DNA from 4 places in the Propioniciclava coleopterorum genome. Region 1 is predicted to be linked to each of the others. Evidence: riboswitches for the same ligand, from Rfam matches in the RefSeq annotation. Region 1 holds a riboswitch; each other region holds the start of a gene.
What was found. A riboswitch is a leader RNA that binds a small molecule or an ion and turns the genes downstream of it on or off. The one in region 1 is predicted to bind cobalamin.
Positions count from the first base shown of each region.

Region 2: it holds a riboswitch for cobalamin, as region 1 does, so the genes downstream of both, cobA (uroporphyrinogen-III C-methyltransferase) here and G7070_RS09035 (nitrite reductase) in region 1, are expected to answer to the same signal.
Region 3: it holds a riboswitch for cobalamin, as region 1 does, so the genes downstream of both, G7070_RS17000 (ABC transporter substrate-binding protein) here and G7070_RS09035 (nitrite reductase) in region 1, are expected to answer to the same signal.
Region 4: it holds a riboswitch for cobalamin, as region 1 does, so the genes downstream of both, nrdH (glutaredoxin-like protein NrdH) here and G7070_RS09035 (nitrite reductase) in region 1, are expected to answer to the same signal.

Region 1 is NZ_CP049865.1:1,880,705-1,887,885, reverse strand. Features, by position in the region: gene G7070_RS09045 (precorrin-2 C(20)-methyltransferase) at 1-1,343, opposite strand, end outside; gene G7070_RS09040 (precorrin-8X methylmutase) at 1,388-2,053, opposite strand; gene G7070_RS09035 (nitrite reductase) at 2,050-2,964, opposite strand; cobalamin riboswitch at 3,024-3,215, opposite strand; gene G7070_RS09030 (hypothetical protein) at 3,307-3,444, shown strand; gene G7070_RS09025 (hypothetical protein) at 3,501-4,001, shown strand; gene G7070_RS09020 (ACT domain-containing protein) at 4,079-4,462, shown strand; gene G7070_RS09015 (deoxyribonuclease IV) at 4,459-5,247, shown strand; gene pta (phosphate acetyltransferase) at 5,386-7,181, shown strand, end outside.
Region 2 is NZ_CP049865.1:1,738,861-1,746,041, forward strand. Features, by position in the region: gene G7070_RS08355 (DUF2231 domain-containing protein) at 1-327, opposite strand, end outside; gene G7070_RS08360 (COG4315 family predicted lipoprotein) at 330-746, opposite strand; gene G7070_RS08365 (RNA polymerase sigma factor) at 1,013-1,582, shown strand; gene G7070_RS08370 (hypothetical protein) at 1,976-2,380, shown strand; gene G7070_RS08375 (Imm1 family immunity protein) at 2,415-3,260, opposite strand; gene G7070_RS08380 (hypothetical protein) at 3,202-3,411, shown strand; gene G7070_RS08385 (dihydrofolate reductase family protein) at 3,479-4,039, opposite strand; partial or broken gene cobA (uroporphyrinogen-III C-methyltransferase) at 4,081-4,811, opposite strand; cobalamin riboswitch at 4,913-5,039, opposite strand; gene cbiB (adenosylcobinamide-phosphate synthase CbiB) at 5,086-6,903, shown strand; gene G7070_RS08405 (CpaE/TadZ family protein) at 6,900-7,181, shown strand, end outside.
Region 3 is NZ_CP049865.1:3,586,353-3,593,533, reverse strand. Features, by position in the region: gene G7070_RS17020 (segregation and condensation protein A) at 1-375, shown strand, start outside; gene scpB (SMC-Scp complex subunit ScpB) at 368-1,060, shown strand; gene G7070_RS17010 (pseudouridine synthase) at 1,057-1,794, shown strand; gene G7070_RS17005 (proteasome accessory factor PafA2 family protein) at 1,803-3,221, shown strand; cobalamin riboswitch at 3,372-3,553, shown strand; gene G7070_RS17000 (ABC transporter substrate-binding protein) at 3,594-4,595, shown strand; gene G7070_RS16995 (FecCD family ABC transporter permease) at 4,693-5,685, shown strand; gene G7070_RS16990 (ABC transporter ATP-binding protein) at 5,682-6,485, shown strand; gene G7070_RS16985 ((2Fe-2S) ferredoxin domain-containing protein) at 6,469-7,167, shown strand; gene G7070_RS16980 (FKBP-type peptidyl-prolyl cis-trans isomerase) at 7,177-7,181, shown strand, end outside.
Region 4 is NZ_CP049865.1:2,180,705-2,187,885, forward strand. Features, by position in the region: gene nrdE (class 1b ribonucleoside-diphosphate reductase subunit alpha) at 1-928, opposite strand, end outside; gene nrdI (class Ib ribonucleoside-diphosphate reductase assembly flavoprotein NrdI) at 856-1,329, opposite strand; gene nrdH (glutaredoxin-like protein NrdH) at 1,331-1,570, opposite strand; cobalamin riboswitch at 1,718-1,939, opposite strand; gene G7070_RS10420 (MBL fold metallo-hydrolase) at 1,987-2,817, opposite strand; gene G7070_RS10425 (thiamine pyrophosphate-binding protein) at 2,993-4,726, shown strand; gene G7070_RS10430 (TAXI family TRAP transporter solute-binding subunit) at 4,867-5,886, shown strand; gene G7070_RS10435 (TRAP transporter permease) at 5,886-7,181, shown strand, end outside.

The DNA.
Region 1 (7,181 bases):
AGCGACACCACGGCGAAGTCGCCGCCGATCGGGGCGCCCGCGCGGGCGGCGACGGCCTGTACCGCGCTGAGGCCGGGCAGCACCCGGATCGGGACGCCCGCGAACGCCGGGTCCTCGGCGACCTCGAACACCGCCGACGCCATGCCGAAGATCCCGGCGTCGCCGCCGGACACGACCGCGACGCGCTCCCCCGCCGCCGCCAGCTCGAGCGCCAGCCGGGCCCGGTCGCGCTCGACGGTGTTGCCGGACGCGTGCCGAATCAGCCCGGCACGCTGCGGCACCCGGTTCACGTAGGGGCCGTAGCCGATCACATGCTCGACCTCGGCCAGCGCCGCGGTCACCTCGGGGGTGACCCACCGGTCGGGTCCGGGGCCGAGCCCCACGACCAGCAACTCGGCGGGCACGGGGACCGCCGTGTGCAGACCGCCCACGTTCGCGCCGACCGCGACCGACCTCGCTGGGGCGCTCGTACCGTCGGCGCCGCCGGGTCGGGCAGCGCTGCGGGTCGCCGGCACGTCGCTCCCGTCGCCGTCGCGGAGCACGGCCGCGCGGATCGCCGGGTCGGCGGCGTCGCGGGTGCGGCGGCCGTTGCGGGCGTCGCCGGGCACCACGATCAGCGAGAAGTAGGGCACGGACGCGGCGTCCACGTCGGCGACCAGCAGTTGGCGCTGCTCGGGCATCGACGCGCGCTCGACGTACACCGCGCCGTCGAGGCGTCCGGACGCCTCCAGCGCGCGGCGGACGGCCGGGAACGTCCGGCCCAGCTTCATGATGATCGCCCCGTCGGTGTCGGCCAGGCGCCGGGCCAGTTCGGGCTCGGGCAGCGTGCCGGGCAGCACGGTGAGCACGTCGGTCTGCCTGACCAGCGGGGACGCCGCCGCGGCGGTCGCCGCCGCGAACGCGGGCACCCCGGGCACGATCGCGGTCGCGTACGCCGTAGCCAGCCGGTCGTGCAGGTACATCCCGGACCCGTAGAACAGCGGGTCGCCCTCGGCGAGCAGGACGACCAAGCGGCCGGCGTCCAGGTGGTCCGCCAGGCGCGCGGCAGCGGCCTCGTAGAACGCGCCCATCGCGCCGGCGTAGCCGCCGGGGTGGTCGGTGGCGCCGGTGGTGACGGGGTAGGTCAGCTCCTCCTCGACGACGCCCGCGGGGAACAGCGGGGCCGCGATCCGGCGGGCGTTGGACGCCTTTCCGGGCGCCGCGTGGAAGGCCACCACGTCGGCGTCCTCGATCAGCCGGGCGGCCTTGAGGGTGATCAGCTCGGGATCGCCCGGACCGACGCCGACGATCGCCAGCGTCCCGGACGCGGCCGCGCGGCCCGTCTCGGGGTCCGCCTCGGGCACGGGTGTGGCAGGCGCGGCGCCGGGCTCGCGGGGCGCGGGGGTGTTCACTCGGCCTCCTGGGCCAGCGCGTTCAAAGCCGACGACGTCATCGCCGAGCCGCCGCGGCGTCCCAGCACGGTCACGTAGGGGATGTCGATGCCGTGGTCGGCGGCCAGGTCGACCAGCGCCTGCTTGGACTCGGCCGCGCCGATGAAGCCGACCGGGCAGCCGACGATCGCCGCCGGGCGCGGACCGCCGTCCAGGATCAGCTCCAGCAGGTGGAACAGCGCGGTGGGCGCGTTGCCGATGGCGACGACCGCGCCCGCGAGCATCGGCTCCCACAGCGAGACCGCGGCGGCCGAGCGGGTGGTGCCGAACGCGCGGGCCAGGTCGGGCACACGTGGGTCGTTCAGCAGGCAGATCACGTCGTTGGACGCCGGGAGCCGGGACGCGGTGACGCCGGTGGCGACCATGGTGGCGTCGCACAGGATCGGCGCTCCCGCCTCCAGCGCGCCGCGGGCGGCGGCGAGCAGGCCCGGGTGGACGACCAGGTCGCGGGCCAGGTCGACCTGCCCCGAGCCGTGGATCATCCGGACGGCGACCTTCTCCGCGTCCGCGGGGACGCCGGTCAGGTCGGCCTCGCGGCGGATGGTCGCGAACGAGTCGACGTAGATGTCCGCCCCTGCGTCCACGTAGGGGTAGCGCCGGGCCGGACGTCGCAGCCCGCTCACCGCTGCCCCGCGTCCGAGCCGCCGGCGTCCGCCTGCGCCGCACCACCGTGCGTCGAGGACGCCACCTGCGTGGGGGACGGGATCAGGACGCCCTTCCACGGCGTGAACACCACCTCGTCCACGCCGGCGAGCAGGGCGTCGACGTCGGCGGGGTCGAGGCCGTCATCGCCCACCGGCGCGTGCAGCCCGCCGGGCACGGGACCGAACGGCAGCGGCCCGGTGGCCTGCGGGACGCGCGGGTCGGGGTCCACCGGGGCGACCAGGGGGGATGCCATCTCGTAGGTGTGCCAGGGCGCGGTCGGGCCGGTGCCGCGGGCGGCGCAGAACAGCTCAGCCAGCGCGATGAGTTCGCGGGCGGCCGCGGCCAGCGGGACGACCGCCCCGTAGTGCTCGCCGACGCGGAGCTGGACCGTCTCGGCGTCCAGGGCGACGAGGCCGACGTCGCAGGGCCGGTCGATCAGGTCGCCGCGGCCGTCGTCCAGCACGAACGCGAACTTGCCGGGCAGGCCGGGCAGCACGTCGCTGGCGACGATCTGCGCGTCCAGGTCGGCGGCCAGCGGACGCAGGTCGGCGCGGCCGCCGGCGAGGCCTGTCTGCGGCGACACGGTGATGTTGCGGACCCGGTCGTGTGCCGGCGCGGGCAGCAGCCCGCTGGCCTCGATGGCGGCCAGCGCGTCGGCGTCCAGGACGCCGTCGGTGCCCGGGAACGCGCGCAACTGCAGGTTCGCGCGGGTCGTGGGCCGGACGCAGCCGTCGCCGAAAACGGTCGCCGCGACACTCAGGCCGCGCAGCTGGCGGGCGGTGATGCGCCCACCGACGAGCCGGACGCGGACCAGCAGCCCGTCGGCGGCGGGCCACGGACGCAGGATCCCCGGGCAGCGGTCGGCGCGGTCGCGGATGAGGACGGACATGGTTCCACCTGTTCAGGTCAGGGGGCTGGCTGCGCGTGGGCCCGACGGTGACCGCGCGGGGCTCCCCGCGTGGGCCAGCAGGTTTTCGGACTCGGGATCGTCCGGCCGGAGCACCTTCCCAGGGCGTCCGCCCCAGTGGTGGCCGCATCGCGGCACGCCCCGTCCGTCCCCCTCACCGCTGCGCGTCAGTCCCGGATTCGCACCGGGTTCCCTGGGCTCGCGTGAGCTTGACTGGCACGGACACCCTAGCGCCGCGGACGCCGCGGCGAGGGCGGCGCAGCTGTTCGGCAAGCCGGCCGGACACCGTTCGGCTCAGCCGACGCGGTCGGTTAGGTTCGAGGGATGCGCACGTTCAGGGTCTTCGCCGGCGGGCCGGCGCTCGTCCGGCTGTCCGGATGGCTGCTCAACACGCCCGTCCGCGCGCTGCGGCGCGAGGGCGCGCCGCCTCGTGGCGGCGGTTCGCCTCCGAGCACGGGCTGAGATTCGAGGAGAACCGTCCCGATCTGGCGGAGCGCTGGAACCTCGAGGAGGGCCCGGTGCCGCGAGCGGGTCGGACGCCGACCGCCCTGCACTCGGCCCGCAACGTGGCCAGCGGCACGCTGGAGGGCGTCCCGTTCCTGACGTTCGAGGCCGAGTGGGCGGTCGACGAGGCTGCCGTGGTCTGGGAGCAGTTCCGCCGCCGCCAGGTGATCGTGCTGGACCTGCCGGCCGCCGTCGCCCCGCTCGACGTGCGCGGCCGGGTCGCCCTCGATCTGCGCGGGATGGCATCCGACTCGCCCGCCTTCGCGAAGGGCTGGGGGGTGCTGGCGAGCGACGAGCGGCAGGCGCACGCGATCCTCACCGACGAGGTGCGCGCGCTCGTCTCCGAACTGCCGCCCAAGGAGGCGACCTGGCAGTTCTTCGGGCGCGACCTCGTCCTGGGCCTGACCGGCTACCACGGCCCGGACGCCGTGCTACGTCACACGGAGTCGGCCCGGCGGCTCATCCGGGCCGTCCCCGCCTTCGTCTGGTCGGACGCCTCCGGCGTCGCCGGCTGAGCCCGGTCCCCCGGGTCGGAGCCGGCGGCACTCGAGTGCCGCGGCTCTGAGCGCGCTCGCCACCCTAGACTGACGCCATGGCGGGAATGACCGATCTGCACGAGATCCTCGGCGCGCTGCGCCCCTACGTCCGGCAGGGCTCCTACGTCTACGTGACCAGCGAGAACCCGCCCGACGTCGCGTTCCACGCGCGCATCGTCGAGGACGAGGGCACCACGCTCGTGCTGGACCAGGCGATCGCCGACGAGCATCGGCTCGCCTACGACGGGGTGTTCGGCTGGATCACCCTGGAGGCGCACACGTCGCTGCAGGCCGTCGGCATCACCGCCGCGGTCAGCACGGCGCTGGCCCGCGTCGGGCTGTCGTGCAACGTGATCGCCGGCTTCTACCACGACCACCTCCTGGTCCCGATCGCGCACGTCGACGAGGCCATGGACGTGCTGGGCGGGCTGAGCGCATGAGCATCGAGATCGGCGGCCACGTCGACGACCCGATCGCCGCCGCGCACGCCGACGGCTTCCCGATCGCGCAGACGTTCCTGGGCGACCCGCAGGCCTGGAAGGGCCACGCCGTCCCGCATCCGGGCGGCGCCGCCGGCCTGAAGGCGGACGCCGAGGCGGCCGGGGTGGGCCTGTTCATCCACGCGCCGTACGTCATCAACGTCGCGACCACCAACAACCGGATCCGGATCCCGAGCCGGCAGATCCTCGCCAAGCAGGTGAAGCTGGCCACCGAGGTCGGCGCCCGCGGCGTCATCGTGCACGGCGGCCACGTCAACAACGGCGACGACCCCCAGGTCGGCTTCGACAACTGGCGCAAGGCCATCGAGGGCCTGGACCTGACCGTCCCGATCTTCATCGAGAACACCGCCGGTGGCGCCAACGCGATGGCCCGCCAGCTCGAGAGGATCGCCCGACTCTGGGACACCATCGCCGACGCCAAGGGCATCGAGAACGTCGGATTCTGCCTCGACACCTGCCACGCGCACGCCGGCGGGCTGGATCCCGACGGCTTGGTGGACGCCATCAAGGGCATCACCGGACGCATCGATCTGGTCCACCTCAACGATTCCCGGGACGCCGCGGGCTCGGGCGCGGACCGGCACGCCGTGCTGGGCGCCGGCGAGTGCGAGGCCGACTACCTGGTCTCGGTCGTCCGCGAGGCGGGCGCCCCGGTCATTCTCGAGACCCCGACCGCAGACGTGTCGCACGCCGACCAGATCGCGTGGCTGCGCGCGCGACTCTGATCCGACAAGGGGAGCGACCCCGCCGGCCTGCCCACTGGGCGGGACGCCGGTCCGCCATCCGGGCAACGGGGGCGTTGCGTGGAGATCGCGGTCACCTCGGGCCGCACGGATCGGCGTCCGACCGGTAGCCTGACCCTCGTGACTCGGAGCATCTATGTACTCGCACCGGAGGGCCTGACAGGGAAGTCGGTGGTCGCCCTCGGCATCCTGGACGCGCTCACGCGCGAGGTCGAATCGGTCGGGGTGTTCCGCCCCCTGATCACGGGCGGCGATCAACCCGACCAGATCCTGTCCACGCTGGTGCACCAGCCGGTCGTCCACGAGGACTACGACGAGGCGTTCGGCGTCACCTACGAGGACGTCCGCGCCGACGCCGACGCGGCGCTGGCCACCATCCTGCAGCGCTACAACGAGGTCGCCGCGCACTACGACACGATGGTGATCCTCGGCTCGGACTACACCGACAACCTCGGCGCCCAGGAACTGCAGTTCAACGCCCGCGTGGCCGCGAACCTGAACGCTCCCATCGCCCTGGCGGTGTCGGCCAAGAACCGGACTCCCGACGAGGTCACCCAGCTGGCGCGCAGCACCGTCGACCTGCTCGACAAGCACCATGCCCAGGTGATCGCGGTCATCCCGACCCGCACCCCCGAGGGCGACCAGACCCCGTACGCGGACGCCGTGCGCGCGGCCCTGCCCGACGTCGTGGTCGGCACGCTGCCGGCGCACCCCGTCCTGGCGGCGCCCACGCTGGGCGCTCAGGTGAAGGCCATCAACGGTCGTCAGGTCGCCGGCCGCACCGACGTCATGACCCACGAGAGCCAGAGCGTCCTCGTCGCGGCGATGACGCTGCCGAACGTGCTGGCGCGCCTCGAGCCCGAGTCGACCGTCATCTCCCCCGGCGACCGCACCGAGATCATCCCGGGCATCATCCTCGCCCAGCGCTCCGGCGCGTTCCCCCCGCTCACCGCGCTCGTGCTGACCGGCGGCTACGAGATCCCCGAGACCATGGCGCAGCTCATCGCCAACATCCGCCAGGACCTCCCGATCTTCGTCACCGACCTGGGCACCTACACCACCGCCGAGAAGCTGTTCGGCCTCGAGGGCACCATGACGAGCTCCGAGCGCAAGACCGAGCTCGGCCGTCGGCTGTTCTCCGAGAACGTGGACGCCGACGCGCTGCTCGCCGCGATGCGGGTCGACCGCGCCGGCATCCGGACGCCGCTCATGTTCGAGTACCAGCTCTCCGAGATGGCCCGGCACGACAAGCGCCGGATCGTCCTGCCCGAGTCGGCGGACGACCGCATCCTCGAGGCCGCCGCGACCGTGCTGCGGCGCGGCACCGCCGAGATCATCCTGCTCGGCGACGCCACCGAGGTGAAGAACCGCGCGCTCAACCTGGGGCTGTCCCTCGAGGGCGCCGAGATCGTCTCGATGTCGGACCCCGACCTGGTGGACCGGTTCTCCGCCGAGTACGCCCGGCTGCGCGCCAAGAAGGGCATCACGCTCGAGCAGGCCCGCGACAAGATGACCGACCCGAGCTACTTCGGGACCATGATGGTGCACCTCGGCCTGGCCGACGGCATGGTGTCGGGCGCGGTCAACACCACCGCGAACACCATCCGGCCCAGCCTGGAGTTCATCAAGACCAAGCCGGGCGTCTCCGTCGTCAGCGGCTCGTTCCTGATGTGCATGGCCGACCGCGTCGACGTGTACGCGGACTGCGCCGTCAACCCCGACCCGACCGCCGAGCAGCTCGCCGACATCGCGATCAGCTCCGCGGCCACCGCGCGGGCGTTCGGCATCGAGCCCCGCGTGGCGATGCTCTCCTACTCCACGGGCACCTCGGGCCAGGGCGCGGACGTCGACAAGGTCCGCGAGGCCACCGAGATCGTCAAGCAGCGGGCGCCGGAGCTGAAGGTCGAGGGGCCGAT
Region 2 (7,181 bases), 140 kb from region 1:
ACCGCCGGGACGCCGCACCCACAGGTGAAGCGGGACGGCGAGCGCGAGGACCAGCGTGGGCCACGGCGTCCAGGTGCCGAACTGCTGGTGGCGGGCGATCCGGGTCGACCCGGCGACCCCGATCTCGTCGGCCAGCAGGGGCCCGGTCAGCATCGCCGCGAAGGCGGACGCGGCCGCCACCACCGCCACGCCGGCCACCAGCGTTCCGAACCGCGCCCGCGCCCGGGCGGAGACGACGATCGTCAGCGCCCCCAGGGCCGCGAGCGGGACGAGGATGACGGCCGCGTGCACGATGAGGGGGTGCAGCGGGAGACCGAGCACGTCCACGATCAGGCCTTGATGGCGTCGCCGTCGCGGTTCAGCACGAACCAGACGCCCTGGAGGCCGGCACCGGCGACGTCGCGCGGGGCGGCGTCGTCCTTCCAGTAGTACAGCGGCCAGCCGTTGTAGGTGGCCTGCGTGCGGCCGTCCGCGCGCTGGAACGAGCCCAGCTTCGAGTCGTCCACGCCCTGGCCGGCGGTGGGCTTGCCGATCAGCGGCGGCCAGTTCTTGAGGCACTGGCCCTCACAGGCGCTCTGGTTGGGGCTGTCCTTGGTGAACAGGTAGAGGGTCATCCCCCGACCGTCGGTGAGGATCATGCCGAGCTGGGCGGTGTCGGTGAGCGTGAGGGCCAGGGTGCCGGCGTCCGCGCCGACCGGGGCCGCGCTCGGGGTGCCGCCCGCCGGCGTCGAGGTCGCGGCGGGCATGGGGAGGCGCCGTAGTCGCCGGCGCCCGCCTGCGGGCCCGGGGATCCCGGCGTGCTGCAGGCCGCCAGCAGTGCCAGGCCGGCGAGGGTGACCGCCGTGCGCCGGATGAGGGAAGCTGTGTTCGTGGTCATGTCGACTCCTCGTGGTCGTGGACCCGCGATGGGAGGGCCCGGCTCCCGAAAGGGATACCGGTGATACGGCCGGAGCGGGGCGAGGGATTGGCCGCGGGCGCAATCCCTGGCGCCCCCGCGGCCGTACCTCCACGCATGGAGCTGTTCTCGCTGGCCGACCGCGCCCCGGACGCAGCGCTGGTCGCCGGCCTGGCGGTCGGCGACGAGGCGGCGGCGGTCGCCTTCGTGCGGCGCTTCGAGCACCGGGTCTTCGGGCTGGCGGTGTCCGTGACACGCGACCGGGGCCTGGCCGAGGAGGTCAGCCAGGAGGCGTTCCTGCGGGCGTGGCGCGCGGCGGCCACCTACGACGTCCGGAAGGGGTCGGTGCTCACCTGGCTGCTCGTGATCACCCGCAACCTCGCCATCGACGCGATCCGGAAGCGCCGGTCCTCCCCGACGGACGCCGACGCGCTCGAACGGCTGCTGGCCACCTCGGCGCCGGACCCGACCGCCGACGCCGACACCCGCCTGGACGCCGCGGGCGCGGCCACCCACCTGCGCGACCTCCCGCCGGAGCAGGCGCGCGCGCTGGTCCTGGCCGTCGTCGGTGGGTGCACGGCCCAGGAGGTCGCCGACCACGAGCACATCCCGCTCGGGACGGCCAAGACGCGGATCCGGTCCGGACTGCGCCACCTGCGACGAGCCGTGGAGGCCGAACATGACTGAGCACATCGACGACGACGCCCTGGTCGCGCTGGCGCTCGCCGACGTCGAGCCCGAGGAGCGGGACCGCCTGAGCGCCCACCTGGACGTCTGCCCGCCCTGTCACAGCGCCTACACCGACGTCGAGGTCGCGGTGCGGCTCACGCTCGCCGCGTCCCCGCCGCTCGCGCCGCCGGCCGGGTTCTCCGGGCGGGTGCTGGCCGCGATGAACCTCGACGCGGACCAGCCGGCCGGGGGCGTCCCCTTCGGCGGAGGCGTCCCGTCCGGCGGAGACGTGTCCTTCGGCGCCGGCGGCGCGACCATTCCCACCGGGCCCGCCCCCGCGCTCAGGCGGACGGGGGCCGGGCGGAGCGGCCGACCCTCCCTGCGGGGGCCGTGCGGGGGCCGGGATCTGGCGTGTGGCCGCTCGTCGCGGCCGCCGCGGCCGGCCTGCTGCTGGGCGCCCTGGTCACCTGGGTCGCGCTGGTGCCGGGCGGCCTCGCCGCGCCGCCGCCGGCGTCCCCGAACCCGCGGCCGGCGTCCGCGCTGGTGACCGGGACCGGCGAGCGGGTCGGCTCGGTCGACCGCACGGCGCTGGAGTCGGGGGACGTGCTGGTCATCACGGTGCAGGCGCGGCCCGGGGCCAGCTACGAGTGCGTGCTGGTCATCGGGGACGGCTCCCGCGTCAGCGGGGGCGTGTGGACGCTGGGGGACTACGGTCCGGGGTCGGCGATCTGGGTCGTCCCCACGGGCGGCGCCACCGTGCGCGGCGTCGAACTGGTGGCCCCCTCCGGAACGGTGTGGTCGCGCGCCGAGCTCTGAGGCGGTCCTTCCGGTGCGGCCGGCCGTGGCCGGCTCAGAGCTCGCGCCAGCCCACGGCGTCCGGGCGGGAACCCGAAGCGGCGAACTGGCGGACGGCGCGCTCGGCGTCCGCGGCGGGGACGACGGTGTCCGCGGGGAGCGTGATGTCCTGCCCGGCCGGGTCGGGGAAGTGACGCGACGGCCCGTCGCGGTCGGGACCGACCGATTGCAGCCCCGGGTGCCCGGGCCCGGCGAACCAGTGCAGCACGGCGTCCTCGCCGTTGAAGGCGGCCGTCAGCAGCGGGTAGGCCGGCGGCGAGGCCGAGATCTCGTAGTGGTCGGCGCTTCCGCGGCCGGCCAGCAACGCGTCCAGCGCGGCGGCGTCCGGCACGTGGTGGTAGCCGGCCAGGTCGAAGACGTCGAGCGGGCGTCCATCCTCGTGCCGCGCCGGCTCGCCGGCCCGATGCCCGCCGTGAGGCTGCACCGACCCTCGCCCCGCCGCCTGGATCCCCAGGTGCCCCGACTCCGTCGTGGCGGGGTGCGGTGACTGCGCGGTCGCGACGGGGTGGGACGCCGGGTCGGCGACGTTGCCCACCATCGTGACGGGGCCGGGCGGGGACCACCACGCGCTGCGGGGCCGCGCCTGCGCAGGCGGCTCCGCGGTCAGGCGGGCGCCGTCCGGCAGCAGGGTCGGGACCTGCTGCTGGCAGTAGATGCACGTCCCGAACGGATTGTTGTGGTGGATCGTGCCGCCCGAGGACGCCGCCGCGCGCACCTGGAGCGCGGCCTTCCCCTCGATGTGTCCGGCGGCGACATAGCGGGCTTCGGGTGGGGTCTGGTCCATGACGGGCCTCCTGCCTCGGGACTGCGACGCTACGGCACCCGTCCCCGGGGCGGCCAGCCCGCGGCCGGCCGATGCCTGGGCGCGCGGCGGGCACGGGCTGTTCGAGCGGGTCACCAACCTGGTGCGGGTGCACGCGCCGGGCGCGGCCATCGCGTTCAACGCCACGCCCGAGGACACCTGGGAGGCGGCCGCCCGCTGGGTATGGTGACGCCGCGGCTGGGCGGGTTCCCGGTGGGCGGACGCCGCAGCGAAGTGAGCGGACGCCGCGGCGCCGGTCAGGCCCGCGGAAGCACCGTGTAGACCAGCCGCGCGAACTGGCCGACCCTGGTCGCCGACTCCAGCCGCAGCCGGTCGGACTCCACGCGCCGCGGCAGCAGCGGGGCGCCGCCCGCCAGGGCGACCGGCGCAACCGAGATCGCGATCTCGTCCAGGGCGTCCGCGTCGAGGAACTGCCCGGCGAGGTCCCCGCCCCCGACGACCCAGATGTCCCGGTCGCCGGCCGCCTCCCGGATCGCCGGCAGCGCGTCGCTCACCGGGCCGGACACGAACCGGATGTCGGTGCCCCGCGGGACGGGCAACGTCCGGGACGTGAAGACGAAGCACGGACGCTCGCCGTGGAACTCGGCCCAGCGCTCCGGGTGGGCGAGGATGTCGGACTCCTCCAGCACCCACTCGTAGGTGGTCGAGCCCTCGACCATGACGCCGGGGTCCGCGGGGAACAGGCCCTCGTCGGGCTGGGTGCCGTTCTCGACCGCGAAGAGCCAGGCCAGCGAGTTGTCCTCGTCGGCGATGAAGCCGTTGAGGGTGGTGGCGGTGTCGAAGATGATGCGTCCCATGCGTCCGACGCTGTCACACGCGGCTTCCCCGCGCCAGAGCGTCAGGGGAGCTCGAGCCCGACGACCTCGCCGATGACCGTCAGCGCCGGCGGCCGGACGCCCGCGGCGTCCGCGAGCGCGGGCAGCGACCCCAGCGTCCCGCGGACCACCGTCTGGCCGGGGAGCCCCGCGTCGGCGACGATCGCGGCCGGGGTGTCGGCGGCCATCCCGCGCGCGATCAGCCCGGCGCTGATCGCGGGCAGCGCCTTGACGCCCATCAGGATGACCAGCGTCCCGGCGAAGCGGGCCAGGGCGTCCCAGTCGACCGTCGAGGCGGGGTGATCGGGTCCGACGTGCCCGGTCACGACCGTGAACTGCTGCGTGATGCCGCGGTGCGTGACGGGGATGCCCGCGAGTTCGGGCCCCGCGATCGCCGACGACACCCCTGGGATGACGCGCACCGGGATGCCCGCCGCGGCGCACGCCAGCCACTCCTCGCTGCCGCGCCCGAACACGAACGGGTCACCGCCCTTAAAGCGCACGACGGTCGCGCCGGTGCGGGCGTGCTCCACGAGCAGGTCGTTGATGCGGTCCTGCGCGGTCTGAGCGCCGCGCGGGAACTTCGCCACGTCGATCAGCGTCGCGCCCGGGCGGCACTCTTCGAGGCAGGCCGCCGGGGCGAGGTGGTCGTACAGCACGACATCGGCCTCGCGCAGCGCCCGCAGCCCGCCGACGGTGAGCAGATCGGGATCCCCGGGCCGCCGCCGACCAGCACGACCTGGCCGACGCGCATAGGCGTCGCCGTGGGGGGAGCGGTGCGGCCGTCCGCCGCGGGATGGTTCTGGACCGGGGCATGAAGCGCCACGGAGCCTCCTCAGGTTTCCTCGCCCGAATGCGTAGCTCGGCAGCGGGGCGAGTTCCTGACTCACGGCCCTGGTGGGGGCCGCTCACAGTGGCGGGACCGTCCCGGAATCGCTGTCGCTCACCGGAGTTCCTCAGCACGTCGCTGCGGGCGTCAGTATGGCACACTCGCCCCCGACTCCCCGGGCCGAAAGGACGCCGACGCCATGCGCCTCCCCCTCGCCACCGCGGCCGGACTGCTGCTGGGCTGGCTGGCCGACCGGGCGCTCGGCGACCCCCGCCGGTTCCATCCCGTCGCCGGCTTCGGGCGCGCCGCCGGGATGCTGGAGGAGCGCTGGTACGCCGACTCCCGCGTCCGGGGTGCCGCGCACGAGGCCGTCCTCGTCGGGGGCGCGGTGGCCCTGGGCGTCGTCGCCGAGCGCTGCGTGCGCGAGCGACCGCTGCTGCGCGCCGCGCTGACCGGGGTGGCGACCTGGGCCGTGCTGGGTGGGCGCTCGCTCGCGGCCGAGGCCGAGGCGATCGCGGACGCCCTCGCGGCCGACGACATCACCGCCGCGCGCGGGCGCGTCCGGAACCTGGTCAGCCGCGACCCGGCGACCCTGGACGCCGCCGGCATCGCCCGCGCGACGGTTGAGTCGGTCGCCGAGAACACCTCCGACGCGGTGGTGGCGCCGCTGTTCTGGGGCGCGGTCGCCGGCGTCCCGGGGCTGCTGGGCTACCGCGCGATCAACACCCTCGACGCGATGGTCGGCTACCGCAACGCGCGCTACGAGCGCTTCGGGTGGGCCGCCGCGCGCGTCGACGACGTGGCCAACTGGGTGCCGGCGCGGTTGGCCGGCGCGCTGGCGGTGGCGTGCGCGCCGCTGGTGGGCGGGAGCCGCGCCGCCGCCGTGAGGGCGGTGCGGGAGCAGGCGTCCGCGCATCCGAGCCCCAACGCCGGCGTGGTCGAGGCCGCCTTCGCGGGGCCCTGGGGGTGCGACTGGGGGGACGCAACGTCTACGGGGGCGTCGTCGAGGACCGCGGCGAACTCGGCTACGGCGACCCGCCGACCCCGGAGGACGTGCCGCGCGCCACCCGGCTGGCGGGCGCGGTGTCCGCCGGCGCGCTCGCCGCCACGGTGCTCGGACGCCTCGCGCCGGCGCTGTGGCCGCGGCACCGGCCGCGCTGAGGAAGGCGATTTCCCCGGCGGGATCTGCCCCGCCACAAGGCATTCGGGGATCCATCGCGGTTTCTCAGGATTCTTTCAGGGTGGTTGTGAGTCCCTTCCGACTTATCCACAGAAATCGTGGAAATGCGGCGGTTGTCCACATTCGAATGGTGGACAACTGGCGCGAAAGGGGCGGCGTTCCTTAGAGTCGGGCTCGTCCCACACCCCCGGACGACGAGGACCCACCCCCATGGATGCTCACCCTTCGCCACCTTCGCGACCCCTCGTGAGGCTGCGCCGCAGCCCCGCCTGGCTGGCCTTCGGCGTGGTGGCCGTGTGCCTGGGCGGATTGTTGTCCGCATTCGTGTATCTGAATGCGGTCGAATCCCAGCCGGTTCTTCGGGTGAATCGCACCGTGTACCGGGGCGAGGTGTTGGCGGCCGCCGATCTCGATGTTGTGCAGGTGGGATCGGGCCTCGACCTGCGCACCGTGCCCGATCGCCGCATCGGGGAAGTGGTCGGCCAGGCGGCCATCACCGACATTCCCGCCGGGTCGCTGCTGATCGACGGAACGTGGGGTGCGGCCGCCCAGCCGACCGGCGTGGCACGCGTGGGCGTCCGGCTGAGCCCGGGCCGGTTCCCGGGCGGAGACCTGCGGCCGGGCACGCCGTTCCTGATGGTGGCGTTGCCCGAGGCGGCCGCCGCGCCCGCCGACCTGCCGGCCAGCGTTGCGGCGACGCTGGTCGCGGCCCCGGCGGCGCAGCCGGACGGCTCGCTGGCCTTCGACCTGTACGTGCCCACCGAGCAGGCCGAACTCGTCAGCCGATTGGCCGCCGCCGACCGGATCTCGCTGGTCCAGCAGGGGAGCAACCGGTGAGCGCCGTGGTCCTGGCCGGGGCCAGCGGTGCGCCCGGCGTGACCACCACAGCGCTCGGCCTCACGCTCGCCTGGCCCGGCGACTGCCTCCTCGTGGACGCCGATCGCTCGGCGCCGCAGACGCTGCTCGCGGGCTACCTGCAGGGTCAGGCGGCGACGGCCGGGCTGGAGGCGGTGCTGCAGGCGCACCGGGAACGGACGCCGCTGGCGGAGGCCCTCGACGGGGCGATTCGCCCGATCCCCGGGCCCCCGGGCGACGCGGGACGTCGCGGCTTCCTC
Region 3 (7,181 bases), 1.7 Mb from region 1:
GACGGCGACCAGCTCGCCTGGCTGGCCGCCCGGGCGCTGCAGCCGAAGCCCGAGGAGTCGATCTCGCTGGCGCACCTGCACGCCCCGGCGGTCAGCGTCCGGGAGCAGGCGGACCTGCTCATCGACCGGCTGCGCGGCCAGGGCACGGCGACGTTCCGCGCCCTGATCGCGGACGCCGGGGAGCGCATCGTGGTCGTGGCGCGGTTCCTGGCTCTGCTCGAACTGGCGCGCCAGCGCGCGGTCGCCTTCGACCAGCTCACCCCGCTGGGCGAGCTGACGGTGCGCTGGACCGGCACCATGGACGAGGGCGCCGACCTCGCCGGAGGCATCGACGAGTTCACCGGCGTCCCGCAACAAGGAGACACAGATGGCTGAGCGGGTGGACACCGCCCTCACCGCGCCCCTGGAGGCGCTGCTGCTGATGGCGACCGAGCCCGTCGGCACCGCCGAGCTCGCCCAGGCGCTCGACGTCGCCACGCCCGCGGTGTGGGAGGCGCTGGAGGAACTGGCGCTGTTCTACGACGAGACGGGCCGGGGGTTCGAGCTGCGGCAGGTCGGAGAGGGCTGGCGGCTCTACACGCGCGCCGAGCACGCCGACCTGATCGCCGCCTGGATCCTGGAGGGACAGCAGGCCAAGCTGTCGCAGGCCGCGCTGGAGACGCTCGCCGTCGTGGCGTACCTGCAGCCCATCTCGCGCTCGCGGGTCTCGGGGATCCGCGGCGTCAACGTCGACGGCGTGATGCGGACGCTCGTGACGCGGGGCCTGGTCGAGGAGGCGGGGGCATCCGCCGAGACGGGCGCGATGCTGTTCCGCACCAGCGCGCTGTTCCTGGAGAAGATGGGCTACACCAGCCTGGACGACCTCCCGCCGATCGCGCCCCACCTGCCCGAGGCGTCCCTGCTGGAGGCCGAGCTGGCGGGTTTGGCCGAGACGCTGACCGCCGAGGCGCTCGACCCGGACGCGGAGGAGCCCGCGCCGGACGCCCCGGCGACGACCCCAGCCCACCACGACCCCGGGGCGGCCGAGCCGGCCGCCGACGACCACGAGGAGGACGCATGAGCGAGCCCGAGGGCATCCGGCTGCAGAAGGTGCTGGCGCAGGCCGGCGTCGCCTCGCGGCGGGCGGCCGAGCAACTCGTCGACCAGGGCCGCATCGAGATCAACGGCGAGATCGTCTCCGAACAGGGCCGCCGCGTCGACCCGCACCGCGACGTGATCCGCGTCGACGGCCGCCGCATCCCGCCGCCCCGCGAGCACCAGTACCTCGTGTTCAACAAGCCGCGCGGCGTGGTGTCCACCATGAGCGACCCGCAGGGCCGCCCGACCCTGAGCGACTACCTGGGCGAGCACGCGGGCGAGGGCCTGTTCCACGTCGGACGCCTCGACACCGACACCGACGGCATGATCCTGCTGACCAACGACGGCGACTTCGCCCAGCGGATGGCCCACCCCAGCTACGAGCTCACCAAAACCTACGTGGCCGAGGTGGAGGGCGACCTCACCGAGGCCACGCGCCGCAGGCTGGCGTCCGGGATCACGCTGGAGGACGGCCCCGTCAAACCCGACCTGGTCAAGCTCGGCGCGGGGACCGGCCGGCGCACCATGGTCACCGTGGTGCTGCACGAGGGCCGCAACCGGATCGTCCGGCGCATGTTCGCGGAGGTCGGCCACCCCGTCACCGCGCTCTCGCGCACCCAGATCGGGCCGGTGCGGATGGGCCGGCTGCGTCCGGGCGAACTGCGCGAGGTCACCCGCGACGAACTCGGCGCCCTCCTGGACGCCGTCAAGCTCTAGGACGGGCCATGCGCCGCATCGTCGGGATCGAGACCGAGTACGGGCTGCTGGCGACCGCCGACGGCAAGCGGCTGGCCTCCGACGAGGCCGCGGCGCGGCTCTTCACGCCCCTGGCGGCGCGGTTCGCCTCGACCAACGCGTTCCTGGGCAACGGCGGCCGGCTCTACCTCGACATCGGGTCGCACCCGGAGTACGCCACGCCTGAGTGCACGTCGGCGGCCGACCTGGTGATCGCGCAGCGGGCCGGCGACGCGCTCCTGGTCGACCTGGCGGCGCAGGCGCGGGCCGCCGAGGCCGACGAGGGCCACGACGTGACGTTCCGGCTGTTCCGCAACAACACCGACTCCTACGGCAACACCTGGGGTAGCCACGAGAACTACCTCGTCGCCCGCGACACCGACCCGCGGGTGCTGGCGGACTGGCTGATCGGCTTCCTGGTGAGCCGCCAACTCATCGGCGGCGCCGGGCACTGGCGGCGCGGCCGGTTCACGCTGTCGCAGCGCGGCGACCTCCTCGGCGACGTGGTGTCCAACCAGACCACCCGCAGCCGCCCCCTGATCAACACCCGCGACGAGCCGCACGCCGACCCGGCGCGCTACCGCCGGCTGCACGTCATCTCCGGCGACACCACCAGCCTGGACGCCGTGATGTGGCTGACGGTCGCCGCCACCGAGCTCGTGCTGCGGCGCGCCGAGGCGGGCGGCGCGCCCCCGCCGGGCCCCGCGGACCCGCTCGCCGCGCTGCGGGCCTGGACCGTCGACCCGGACGCCGCCGTCCCGGCCGCCGGCGGGGGAGCCACGACCGCCCGGGCGCTGCAGCGCGCCCACCTCGACGCCACCCGCGCCCTGGCCGAGTCCGGAGACGCCGAGGGCGCGGCGGCCCACGCCGCCTGGACGCGGCTCCTGGACGACCTGGACGCCGGCCGCACCGAGGGCACCGAGTGGGGCGCCAAGCGCCGCCTGATCCGGGGGTGGGCCGAGCGGCACCGGATCGCCCCCGACGACCCGCGGCTCGACGCCCTCGACCTGCGCTGGCACGAGCTCGGCGCCGACGCCTCCGGACGCCCCCGCGGGCTGGCTGCGCTGCTGCAGTCCGGCGCGGAGCCGATCGCCGATCCGGCCGCCGTCGCGGCGGCCCTGACGCGGGCCCCGTCGGCGTCCCGGGCGCGCGCCCGCGGCCTCGTGCTGGATGCCGCCCGGTCCCGCGAGCGGGACATCGCCGTGGACTGGGCGAGCTTCGCGGTGCACGACCTGCCGGGGCCGACGCCCGCGGCGCCGCAGACCGTCAAGATGGCGTGGGACGACCCCTTCGACCCCGAGCCGCCCGGCCTGCACGCCCTGGTGGACCGCCTGCGGGACGAGCCACGGATCCGCGCGCTCGGCGGCTTCACCCCGCCCGGACCCGGCGTCCCCGCGTCCGGGGCCTGACAAGCCCCGGTGCCCCGGCGGCGCCGACCTGACGGTCGTGGGTCGGGGCCCTTCCTCCGCCCTCCGCTGTCCGACCCCGTGGTGCTTGCGTTCCGGCGAACGCCGCGCCGTCCGGCGCCGGGGGACCGGCGTGGCCGGGTGCGGCCGCGTGGTACCTTCAGGGCGTCCAGCGCCCTCGATCCGTCGAGGGGTGGGAATCCGGTGAGAGTCCGGAACTGTCGCGCAGCGGTGAGGATGATGCCTCCGGCAAGACACCACTGGGAGTGATCCCGGGAAGGTGCCGGAGGCGTGTGATTCCGAGTCCGAAGACCGGCTGGACGCGTCCGTGTTCATTCCGGTCCCGCGTCAGGACCGTTCGCGAAGGAGTCGCCCATGCGTCCCTCATCACCCATCACCCGTCTCGTCGCCCTCGGCCTGGCCGCCGGGCTGGCCCTCACCGGCTGCGCCGGCGCGCCGGACGCCACCCCGGGCTCGTCGCCGTCGGAGTCGCAGGCCCCGTTCCACGTCTCGCTCACCAACTGCGGCGTGCCGCTGACCCTGGACGCGCCGCCCGCCCGCGCCGTCGCGCTCAACCAGGGGGTCATCGAGGAGGTGCTCTCGGTGGGGGCCGCCGGCCAGTTGGCGGGCACGGCCTACCTCGACGACGCGATCGCCGAGCACCTCGAGGCCGCCTACGCCACGGTGCCGGTGCTCGCCGAGCAGTACCCCACGCGCGAGGCGTTCCTCCAGGCCACCCCGGACTTCGCGCTGGCGTCCTACAACAGCGCCTTCGGCGAGAAGGGGGTCGGGTCACGCGAGGAACTCGCGGCGTCCGGCATCGGCACCTACATCGACCCGTTCGGGTGCCCGAACGTGGCCGACCGCCCCGCGGCGACCTTCGAGAACGTCTGGACCGGCATCGGCGAGGTCGGGGCCATCTTCGGCCGCGACGCCGAGGCCACCGCCCTGATCGAGGCCCAGCGCACCCGGCTCGCGTCCCTGCGCGCCGACCGCGCCGGCGACGGTCTGCGCGTCGTGTGGTGGGACGGCGGCGACACCGCGCCGTCGGTGGGCGGCGCCGGGGGCGGCCCCGCGCTCGTCCTGGACGCCGTGGGCGCCACCAACGTGTTCGCCGACCAGCCGAAGGCGTGGGCGAGCGTCTCGTGGGAGCAGGTCGTCGCCGCCGACCCGGACGTGATCGTCACGGTCGACGCCTCGTGGGACCCCGCCGAGCAGAAGCGGGCCCACCTGCAGGCGGACCCGGTGCTGCAGAACCTCCGCGCGGTCCGCGAGGGCCGGATCGTCACGGTGGCCTTCTCGCAGTCCACGCCCGGCGTCGGGCTGATCGACGGGGCGCGGAGCCTCGCGGAGCAGCTCGAGCGGTTGCCCGCCTGAGATGGTGGCCGACGCGCGGGTCCGACCGCTCGCCCGTCACCGCCCCCGGCCGGCGCCCCCGGCCGGGCGGCCGCCCGTCGCGCCGGTCGCGCTCGGGCTGGCGGTGCTGCTGCTGATCTCCATGGTGATCGCGCTGGGCATCGGCTCGGTGCAGGTCCCGTGGACCGACGTCGTCGCGGTCATCGCCCGCCGGCTGCGCCTGATCGAGGGCGCGGGCGTCACGGCGCTGCAGGACGACATCGTGTGGCGGCTGCGGGCGCCGCGCGTGCTGGGGGCCGCCTGCGTCGGCGCCGTGCTGGCGGTGTGCGGGGCGGTGCTGCAGTCCCTGACCGGGAACGAGCTCGCCGACCCCTACCTGCTCGGCGTGTCCAGCGGCGCCTCGGTGGGGGCGGTGTTCGTGCTGGTCTTCGGCGTCGGGGTCCTCGCCCCGCAGTCGCTGCTGATGATGGCGGCCTCGTTCGCCGGGGCCCTGGCCGCCCTGGCGATCGTCCTGGCCCTGGCGCGGGGCCGCTCCGGCGACCTGCCCGCCAGCCGGACCATCCTCGCCGGCGTCGCCGTGGGGCAGCTGTGCGGGGCGCTCACCTCGCTGATGATCATGGTCTTCGGCCACAACACTGCCGCCCGCTCGGCGATGGAGTGGATGCTCGGGACCATGGCCGGGCTGCGCTGGCCCACGACGTCGATCACGCTCGTCCTGGCCGCCGCCGTCCTCGCCCTCACGCTCGGCCACGCCCGCACGCTGGACGCCTTCAGCTTCGGCGAGTCCGCGGCGGCGTCGCTCGGCGTCGCGGTGAACCGGGCCCGGTGGACGCTGATGCTCGGCACGGCGCTGGCCGCCGCCGGCACGGTCGCGTTCGTCGGCCCGATCGGCTTCGTGGGGCTGACGGTGCCCCACATCGTCCGGTTCCTCGTCGGGGCGCGGCACGCCGTCCTGCTGCCGCTGTCCGCCGCGGCCGGGGCCATCCTGCTGATCTGGTCCGACACGGCGGCCCGCTCGCTGACGTCCAGCGAGATCCCCATCGGGATCGTCACCGCCGTCGTCGGCACCCCGGTCCTGATCCACCTCCTCCGCCGACGGGCACGCGCGTGAGGTGGCCGAAGGCCGGCCTGCCGCCGATCACCGCCACCCTGGGCTGTGCCGACCTGGCCTGGGGCGTGGACGGCCGCCCGATCCTGCACGACGTCACCGCGGAGCTGGCGCCCGGACGCGTCACCGCCCTGGTCGGGGTCAACGGGTCGGGCAAGACGAGCCTGCTGCACCTGCTCGCCGGCCTGCGGCGTCCGACCGCCGGCACCGTCCGGCTCGGCGAGCACGATCTGGCCGCGCTGCCGCGGCGCACAGTCGCCAGGGCCGTCGCCGTCATGGAGCAGAACGCGAACGCATCGGTCGAGCTGACGGTGCGCGACGTCGTGGCCCTGGGCCGGATCCCGCACGCCGGCGGCTGGCGCTCCCTGGCCGACGACCCCGCCGTGCTCGACGCGATGCGCCACACCGGGGTCGACGGGCTCGCCGGGCAGGCCTGGTCGACGCTCTCGGGCGGGGAGCGGCAGCGGGTGCAGTTGGCGCGCGCGCTCGCGCAGCAGCCGCGGATCCTGCTGCTCGACGAGCCCACCAACCACCTCGACCTGGCGCACCAGATCGGGCTGCTCGGCCTGGTGCGCGCCACCGGGCTCACGACCGCCGTCGTGCTGCACGATCTGGACCTGGCCCTGGCGCACGCCGACGACGTCTGGGTGATGGACGCCGGCCGCATCGTCGCGCAGGGGCCGGCCGGCCAGGTTCTGGACGCGACCCTGATCGCGCGGCACTTCGGCGTCCTCGGGCGGGTGCTGGCCGACGTGCGTCCGGGCTTCCGGTGGGAGGGGCTCGCCGATGACGCGGCGTCCTGACGGCCCCCTGCCCGCCGGGGCCGCCGTGGTGTGCGTCGCCCTCACCCAGGACGCCGCGGCGGCGACCCGCGCGCTGGCCGGCGCCGGAGCGTGGGCGGCGCTGGAGGGCGACGGGCCAGGGCTGGCGTCCGTGCTGAGCGGGTTCGACGGCCCGGTCGGCCTGGTCGGCGTCGCCGCGGGCGAGGGCCCGGCGCCGCTGTCGTGGCTGCGCCGCGTCGCCGGGGACTGGCTGCGCGGGTCGCCGGGCGCCCCGGCCGTCCTGGTCTGGCCGGCCGCGGTGCGGCCGAGGGACGGACGCCCCGGCGCCGACGCGCGCGGCTGGCGTCCGGTCACCGGGCGGGAGGCGCCGCTGCGCAGCGAGGCGTGGGAAGGGTTGCCGGGCTTCCGGCACCACCTGCTGCTGTGCGCGGGCGTGCGCTGCAAGGCCCAGGGCTCCGACGCCGTCGCGGCCGCCGTCGCCGACGAACTGACGGCGCGCGGCGCCCACGACCACGACGTGCTCGTGACGCGAACCCTGTGCCAGTTCCCGTGCAACAACGCCCCGGTGGTCAGCATCTACCCCGACAACGTGTGGCTGCGCCGCGTGAGCCCCGGCGACGCGCGGGCGCTGATCGCGCGCCTGCTGGAGGAGCCGGACCCGCCGGGGCAACCGGAACGGCTGCCGCGTGGGGCGACTCGGTAGCATGACGGGGTGCA
Region 4 (7,181 bases), 300 kb from region 1:
CCTCGCCGGCGCGCGCCAGCTCGAAGGTGATGTCGGGGATGACGACGCCCAGCGACAGCGTCTTGATCCGGATCTTCTCGTCGGCGTTCTCGCGCTTGGTGTCCAGGAAGCTCAGGATGTCGGGGTGGTGGGCGTGCAGGTACACCGCGCCCGCGCCCTGGCGCGCGCCGAGCTGGTTGGCGTAGGAGAAGGAGTCCTCCAGCAGCTTCATCACCGGGATCACGCCCGAGGACTGGTTCTGGATCTTCTTGATCGGGGCGCCCGACTCGCGGATGTTGCTCAGCGACAGCGCCACGCCGCCGCCCCGTTTGGACAGCTGCAGCGAGGAGTTGATCGCCCGGGCGATCGACTCCATGTTGTCCTCCACGCGCAGCAGGAAGCAGGAGACGAGTTCGCCGCGCTGCGCCTTGCCGGCGTTCAGGAAGGTCGGGGTCGCCGGCTGGAAGCGTCCCGCCATGATCTCGTCGGTGATCTGCTCGGCCAGCGCGCGGTCGCCCGCGGCGAGGGTCAGGGCGACCATGCAGACGCGGTCCTCGAACCGCTCGAGGTAGCGGCTGCCGTCGAAGGTCTTCAGCGTGTAGGAGGTGTAGTACTTGAACGCGCCCATGAAGGTCGGGAACCGGAACTTCACCGCGTAGGCCCGCTTGAACAGCGACTTCACGAAGTCGAACCCGTAGGCGTCCAGGACGCCGGCCTCGTAGTAGCCCTCCTCCACCAGGTAGTCGAGCTTCTCCTTCAGCGAGTGGAAGAAGACGGTGTTCTGGTTGACGTGCTGCAGGAAGTACTGCCGGGCGGCGAGCCGATCGGCGTCGAACTGGATGCGGCCGTCCGCGTCGTAGAGGTTCAGCAGCGCGTTCAGCGCGTGGTGGTCGAGGCGGTGGACGTCGGCTTGGTCGGTGCCGGGGTCGGTGAGAACGGTGGAAGCCATGAGTGGAGCCCTTCGCGGACAGCCTCGACGTCGTCGGGCGTGCCCATCAGTTCGAACTGGTAGAGGTGGGGGACGCCGCACTTGGCGGCGATGATCGTGCCGGCGAGGCAGTAGGCCTCGCCGAAGTTGGTGTTGCCGGCGGTGATGACGCCCCTGATCAGGGCGCGGTTGTCGACGTCGTTGAGGAAGCGGATGACCTGCTTGGGGACCGCGCCGCCCTGGTTGCCGCCGCCGTAGGTGGGGACGACCAGCACGTAGGGTGCGGCCGCCCGCAGCGGTTCGTCCGAGCCGCGCAGCGGGATCCGGGACGCGGGCAGGCCCAGCTTGGACACGAAGCGATGGGTGTTCTCCGAGGTGGAGGAGAAGTACACCAGCCGGACAGCGGCCTGGGCGGCCGCCACGTCAGGCCGCGGCGACGCGTGCGGCCGCCGCCTGGATCCGATCCGGACGGAACCCGGACCAGTGCTCGTCGTCGGCGACCACGACCGGCGCCTGCTGGTAGCCCAGGGCCAACACCTCGAGGAGCGCGGCCTCGTCCGCGGCCAGGTCGACGACCTCGTAGGCCAGGCCGAGCTTGTCCAGCGCCCGGTAGGTGGCCGTGCACTGCACGCAGGCGGGCTTGCTGTAGATGGTGATGCTCACGTGAGGGAGTCCCTTCCGTCCGATCCGTCGCGAAGTGGGTGTGCCTGCGCAGCCGACGAAAAGGGGTGGGACCGACGCGGACCGGAGGGTCCGCCGCGGCGCAGCCCTCCCGCGAGGCCGAGCAAACGGGCGCCCGGGCGTCCGGGGACGCGTCGGGCGGCAGAGGCAGGTCTTCGGACTCGTGGGCTGGGACCGGCTGTACGTGCCGGTCGGTCCTACTGGCCGTCGCTTCCCAGGACGTGGCGTCCCAGTGCTGTTGACGGCGGTCGTTCCCACTCACCGCTGCGGGGCAGTTCCGGACTCTCACCGGATTCCCTCTTGCGACGACCCACCTGGCTGGTGGGCCGAACCGCTGCGTCCGCCACTATATACGGAAAATCACACGGCTGTAACCCCCACATCTAGTGGGCGGGGGCTCAGGTGGCGTCGTCGAAGGCGCCCGTCACCCAGCCGATGTGGCGGGCAGCGGACGCCGCGACCACCCGGTCGGCGTCCTCGGTGATGGCGTTGGCGAAGTTGGACCAGAGCCGGGAGTAGCTGCGCTCGCCCAGCGTGGCGAGCATCCGCTCGACCGTCGAGCCCGACAGCGGGATCCGATTGGGGTAGCTGCGCATGAAGCTCACGCTGCTGCGGTCGGGGTTGGCCATGATCGTGTCGCCGGCCAGCAGGACGCCGCGGCCGTCCGCGCCGGACGTCCAGTGCAGGACGAGGCTGCCCGCGAAGTGGCCGCCGAGCGTGACGATCTCGGCGTCCTCGGCCAGGCGGTGGGCGCCCTCGATCTCCACCAGGCGCTCGTCGCGCCGCTGCACCCAGCCCGCGTCCGGACGCGAAATCAGCACCGGCGCGTCGTCCAGCGCCCGCGACCAGGCGACCTGGGCGCCGTACATGTGCGGGTGGCTCGCGACCACCGCGATCACCGGGCCCAGGCTTTCGATGAACCCGACCGCGCCGCGGTCGACCAGGCCGATCGGGTCCCACAGCACGACCCCGTCCGCCGTCCGGATCACCTGCATCGTTTGACCGATGCCGACGTCGGACGCGGTCACGCTCCACTGTCGCTCGTCCACCTGGCCGACCGTCACGACCGAGCGCGCCGCGAGATCCGCCTGGGTCGTCCACGCCTGCCCGGACGCGGGCACCCACTGCCGCTCGTCGGCGCAGATCGGGCAGACCGCGGGGAGCGGCGTCGTCGCCTCCACCCCGCAGGTGGCGCAGCTGATGAGGTCCGGTTCGAACGTGGTCGCCATGGTCGCTCCTCGGGTCGTGCCTCGAGGCTAGGCCCGATCCCGCGCAGGCGGAACCCCGCCGACCCGCCTCGGGGGCGGTGCCGATCCCGGCAAGACGGACCATTGACCGCCGAACAACTCGTATGCATACTTGCATGCAAACAACGGCGTGACACCTCTGGAGGACGAGAACAACATGAGCGAGACGGGCGCGGAGCTGCTGGTGGCATCCCTGGGGGCAGCCGGGCTGACCACCATCTTCGGGGTCCCCGGCGATACGGGGGTCGCGTTCTACGACGCGCTCGAGTCCAACACCGCCGGGGTCCGGCACGTGCTGGCACGCGACGAGCGGCACGCGGCGTTCATGGCGGACGCCTTCGCCCGCGCCACCGGACGCATCGGCGTCGTCGAGGTCTCCTCGGGCGGCGGGGCGACGTTCGCGGTCGGCGGCCTGGGGGAGGCGCGCGCGTCCGGCATCCCGGTGCTCGTGCTCACCTCCGACATCCACCGCGCCAGCCGCGGCACCGGCGCGCTGACCGAGATCCACCAGCCCGACCTGTTCAAGGCCGTCAGCAAGCGCGTCATCTCGGTGGACGCCGCCGCGGACATCCCCGCCGCCGTCGCCGAGCTCGCCGCGGTCGCCGTCGCGGGCCGCCCCGGCCCCGTCGTGCTGATCGTCCCCGAGGACGTCTACGAGCAGCCAGTCGACCTGGCCGCCGCCGACCTCGCCGCGCCCGCCGCGGCCGCCCGCACCACCCCGGCGGAGCGGACGCCCGCCCCGCAGGACGCCGTCGAGCGGGCCGCCGCCGCGCTCGCCGCTGCGCAGCGTCCCGTGATCTTCGCCGGCTCGGGCGTGCACGCCTCCGGCGGCTGGGAGGCGCTCGCCGACCTGGCCGAGCGGGCGGCCGCGCCCGTCGCCACCACCATCCACGGCGTCGGCGTCCTGCCGGACGCGCACCCGTGGCTCCTGGGCACCTGCGGCAACAACTCGGGCCTCAGCGCCGTCAACGCGCACCTGGCCGACGCCGACTTCGCGCTGTTCGTCGGGACCCGCGCCAACGCGACCGACACCAACGGCTGGACGACGCCGCCGCGCGCCATCCCGACCGCCACCATCGAGATCGAGGACGCGCGCGTCGACCGCAACTACCCCGACACCATCGGCCTGCCCGGCGACGCGGCGACCGTGCTCGCCCAGCTGGCCGCGGCGGTCGCCGAGGCGGCCCCCGACGTCCGCGCGGCGCGGGCCCGCGCCGCGGCCCAGGTGCGCGACGCGTGGCGCCACGAGGACTCCGGCACGCGCCCCGGCAGTCTGCCCGCCGGCATGATCGACGCCCCCGACGTGGTCACCGCCGTCGCCGAGGCGCTGGTCGGCACCCCGGCCGTGGCGGTCGCGGACCCGGGCACCCCGACGCCCGCGGTCACGATCTACTGGCCCAACGAGCGGGCGGGCCGCGACGTCCTGATCCCGCGCGGGCACGGGCCGATGGGGTACGCCATCCCGGCCGCCGTCGGCGCCTCCTTCGCGCGTCCGGGCGACCCGATCGTCGCGTTCACCGCCGACGGCAGCCTGGCCATGGCGTGCGGCGAACTGGAGACGGCCGTGCGCTACGCGCTCCCCATCCTGTTCGTGGAGCTCGACAACCGCTCGCTGGGCTGGATCAAGATGCTGCAGCACCTGTACGAGGGCGAGCGCTACTTCGGCGTCGATCCCGGCCCGATCGACGGCCCGGCCCTGGCGCGGGCGTGCGGGATGCGCGGCGTCCACGCGGCCACGGTCGAGGATCTGCGCGCCGCCGTGGAGGCGTTCGCCGCCGACCGGCTCCCGACGTACATCGCGGTCCGGGTGCCGCACATGATCGACCGCGTGCCGCAGGTTCCGGCCTGGCACGCCGCCTTGGCGGGCGACTCCGAGCGCCCCGTCTACTAGGTTCACCCGGTGGGGCGGCGGAAAACGCTGTCCCACCGCGGATGGCCGGCGCGCGGGGAGGTTCCCGCGCGGCGGTCCCGGCGCCCTTCCGCGACGCCGACCAGGCTTTGCCGACCCTCGACGATGAGAGGAATCCTCCGATGACGACCACCGCATCCACACCCGCTCAGGTGAACCGCCGGCGCCACGGCGCACCCGCGTGGATCATCGCCCTGTTCACAGCCCTCGCGCTCGCACTGGCCGGCTGCAGCGCCCTCGCGGACGGCGAGCCCGGCGCCCCGGGCCAGCTCGACGCCATCTCGGTCGCCGGGGCGGGCCCCACCAGCACCTGGTACCAGTACGGCGCCGCGATCTGCCAGCAGGTCACGACCGAACTGGGGGCCGCCTGCACCCCGACGCCGTCGACCGGCGTCGTGGAGAACATCCGCACCGTCGGGGAGGGCAGCGTGACGATGGCGTTCGGCCACCCGAACGTCCTCGCCGACGCCGCCGCGGGCAAGGGCCAGTTCAGCGCGCCGGTCACCAACCTGCGCTCGCTGGTGGCGACCTACCCGTTCGCGCTGCACGTCGTCACCCTCAAGAAGAGCGGCATCACGACCCTGGAGGGCCTGCGCGGCAAGCGCCTCGGCGCCGGCCCGGGCGGCAGCGTCGACATCGAGTACTTCCAGGCGATCCTGGACGCCGCGGGCATCCCGCTGGCGGACCTGCAGACCCGCCAGTTCGACCTGAGCGCCCGCGTCGGCGCGCTGCGCGACGGCAACGTGGACGCCATCGTGGCGCTCGGCGGCGCGCAGGCCGCGTCGATCCAGGAGCTCGCCGCGACCGCCGAGATCTCCTACATCCCGATCCCGGCCGACATCCTGGCCAAGGTCAACGCCGCGCAGCCCGCCTTCACCGCGGGCACCATCCCGGCCGGCACCTACAAGGGCGTGGACGCCGACGTCCCGGCCCTGTTCGGCTTCGGCGTCCTGTTCGCCCGGGAGGACCTGCCCGAGCAGGCCGCCTACGACATCACCCGCCTGGTGCTGGAGAAGCACGACGCGATCGCCGAGGCCGTCCCGGCCGCGAAGGAGACCACCAAGGAGACCGCCGGCAACGTCCCGATCGACCTGCACCCGGGGGCGGCGCGCTACCTCAAGGAGATCGGGGCGGTCAGCTGATGTCGGGCACCCAGTCCCCGGCGGAGGTGCGCGGCGCCGACCTGGTCGAGGAGACCCCGCAGGAGGCCGCCGCCGCGCGCAAGCCCTGGGTGAACGCGCTCGTCGTCGCCGCCAGCGTCGGCCTGGCGCTGTTCCAGCTCGCCACCGCCGTCTTCGGCGAACTGGAGGCGCTGTCGCAGCGTCCCATCCACCTGGCGTTCGTCTTCGTCATCGGGTTCATCGTCGCCCGCGGCCGGCTGCCGCTGCCGCTGCGGCTGCTCGCGGCCACGGCCGGCGTGGTCAGCACCGTCTACCTCGTGACGATCAGCGGCGACCTCGCGTCCCGGATGGGCCGCGGCACGCCGCTCGACCTCACCATGGGCGTCCTGTGCATCCTCGCCACGCTCGCGCTGGGCTGGGTCGCCATGGGGCCGGCGCTGAGCATCATCGCGTCGCTGTTCCTCGCCTACCAGTTCTTCGGGTTCTGGCTGATGGGCCCGTTCCGGCTCGCCCGGTTCGACCTGTCGCGCGTGGTGTCCTACCAGTACCTCACCTCCGAGGGCCTGTTCGGCATCCCGCTGGGCGTCATGGCGAGCTTCGTGTACCTGTTCCTGCTGTTCGCATCCCTGCTGAAGGTCAGCGGGCTGGGCAACCTGGTCATGGACCTGGCGCTCGGCCTGGCCGGCCGCAGCTCGGGCGGGCCGGCCAAGGTCGCGGTGATCTCCAGCGCCGCCACGGGCACCATCACCGGCTCGGTGGTCGCGAACGTCGTCTCGACGGGGTCCATCACGATCCCGCTGATGCGCCGCACCGGCATGACGCCGCGGTTCGCCGGCGCCGTGGAGTCGGTCGCGTCCACGGGCGGGTCGTTCCTGCCGCCCGTCATGGGCACGGCGGCGTTCCTGATGGCCGACATGACCGGACGCGGCTACGGTGCCGTCGTCATGGCCGCGACCATCCCGGCGCTGCTGTACTACCTGTGCCTGTACCTCCAGGTGCACTACTACGCCCAGGCGAAGGGCATGACCGGGCTGCCGGCGTCCGAGATCCCGGACTGGCGCGCGGGGCTGAAGGGGCGCTGGCACCTGTTCGCCGCGCTCGGCGTCCTGGTGTACTTCCTGGTCATCGACCGGGCCACGCCCGCCCGCAGCGTCCTGTACGCCATCGGCGCGCTGGTCGTCCTGGCGCAGCTGCGCCGCGGCACCCGGCTCAACTGGCGGGTCTACGTCGACGCCATGGTGGACGCCGGCAAGATGACGGTCTCCGCGACCGCGGGCTGCGCGCTGGCCGGCGTCATCATGGGCGTCGTCACGCAG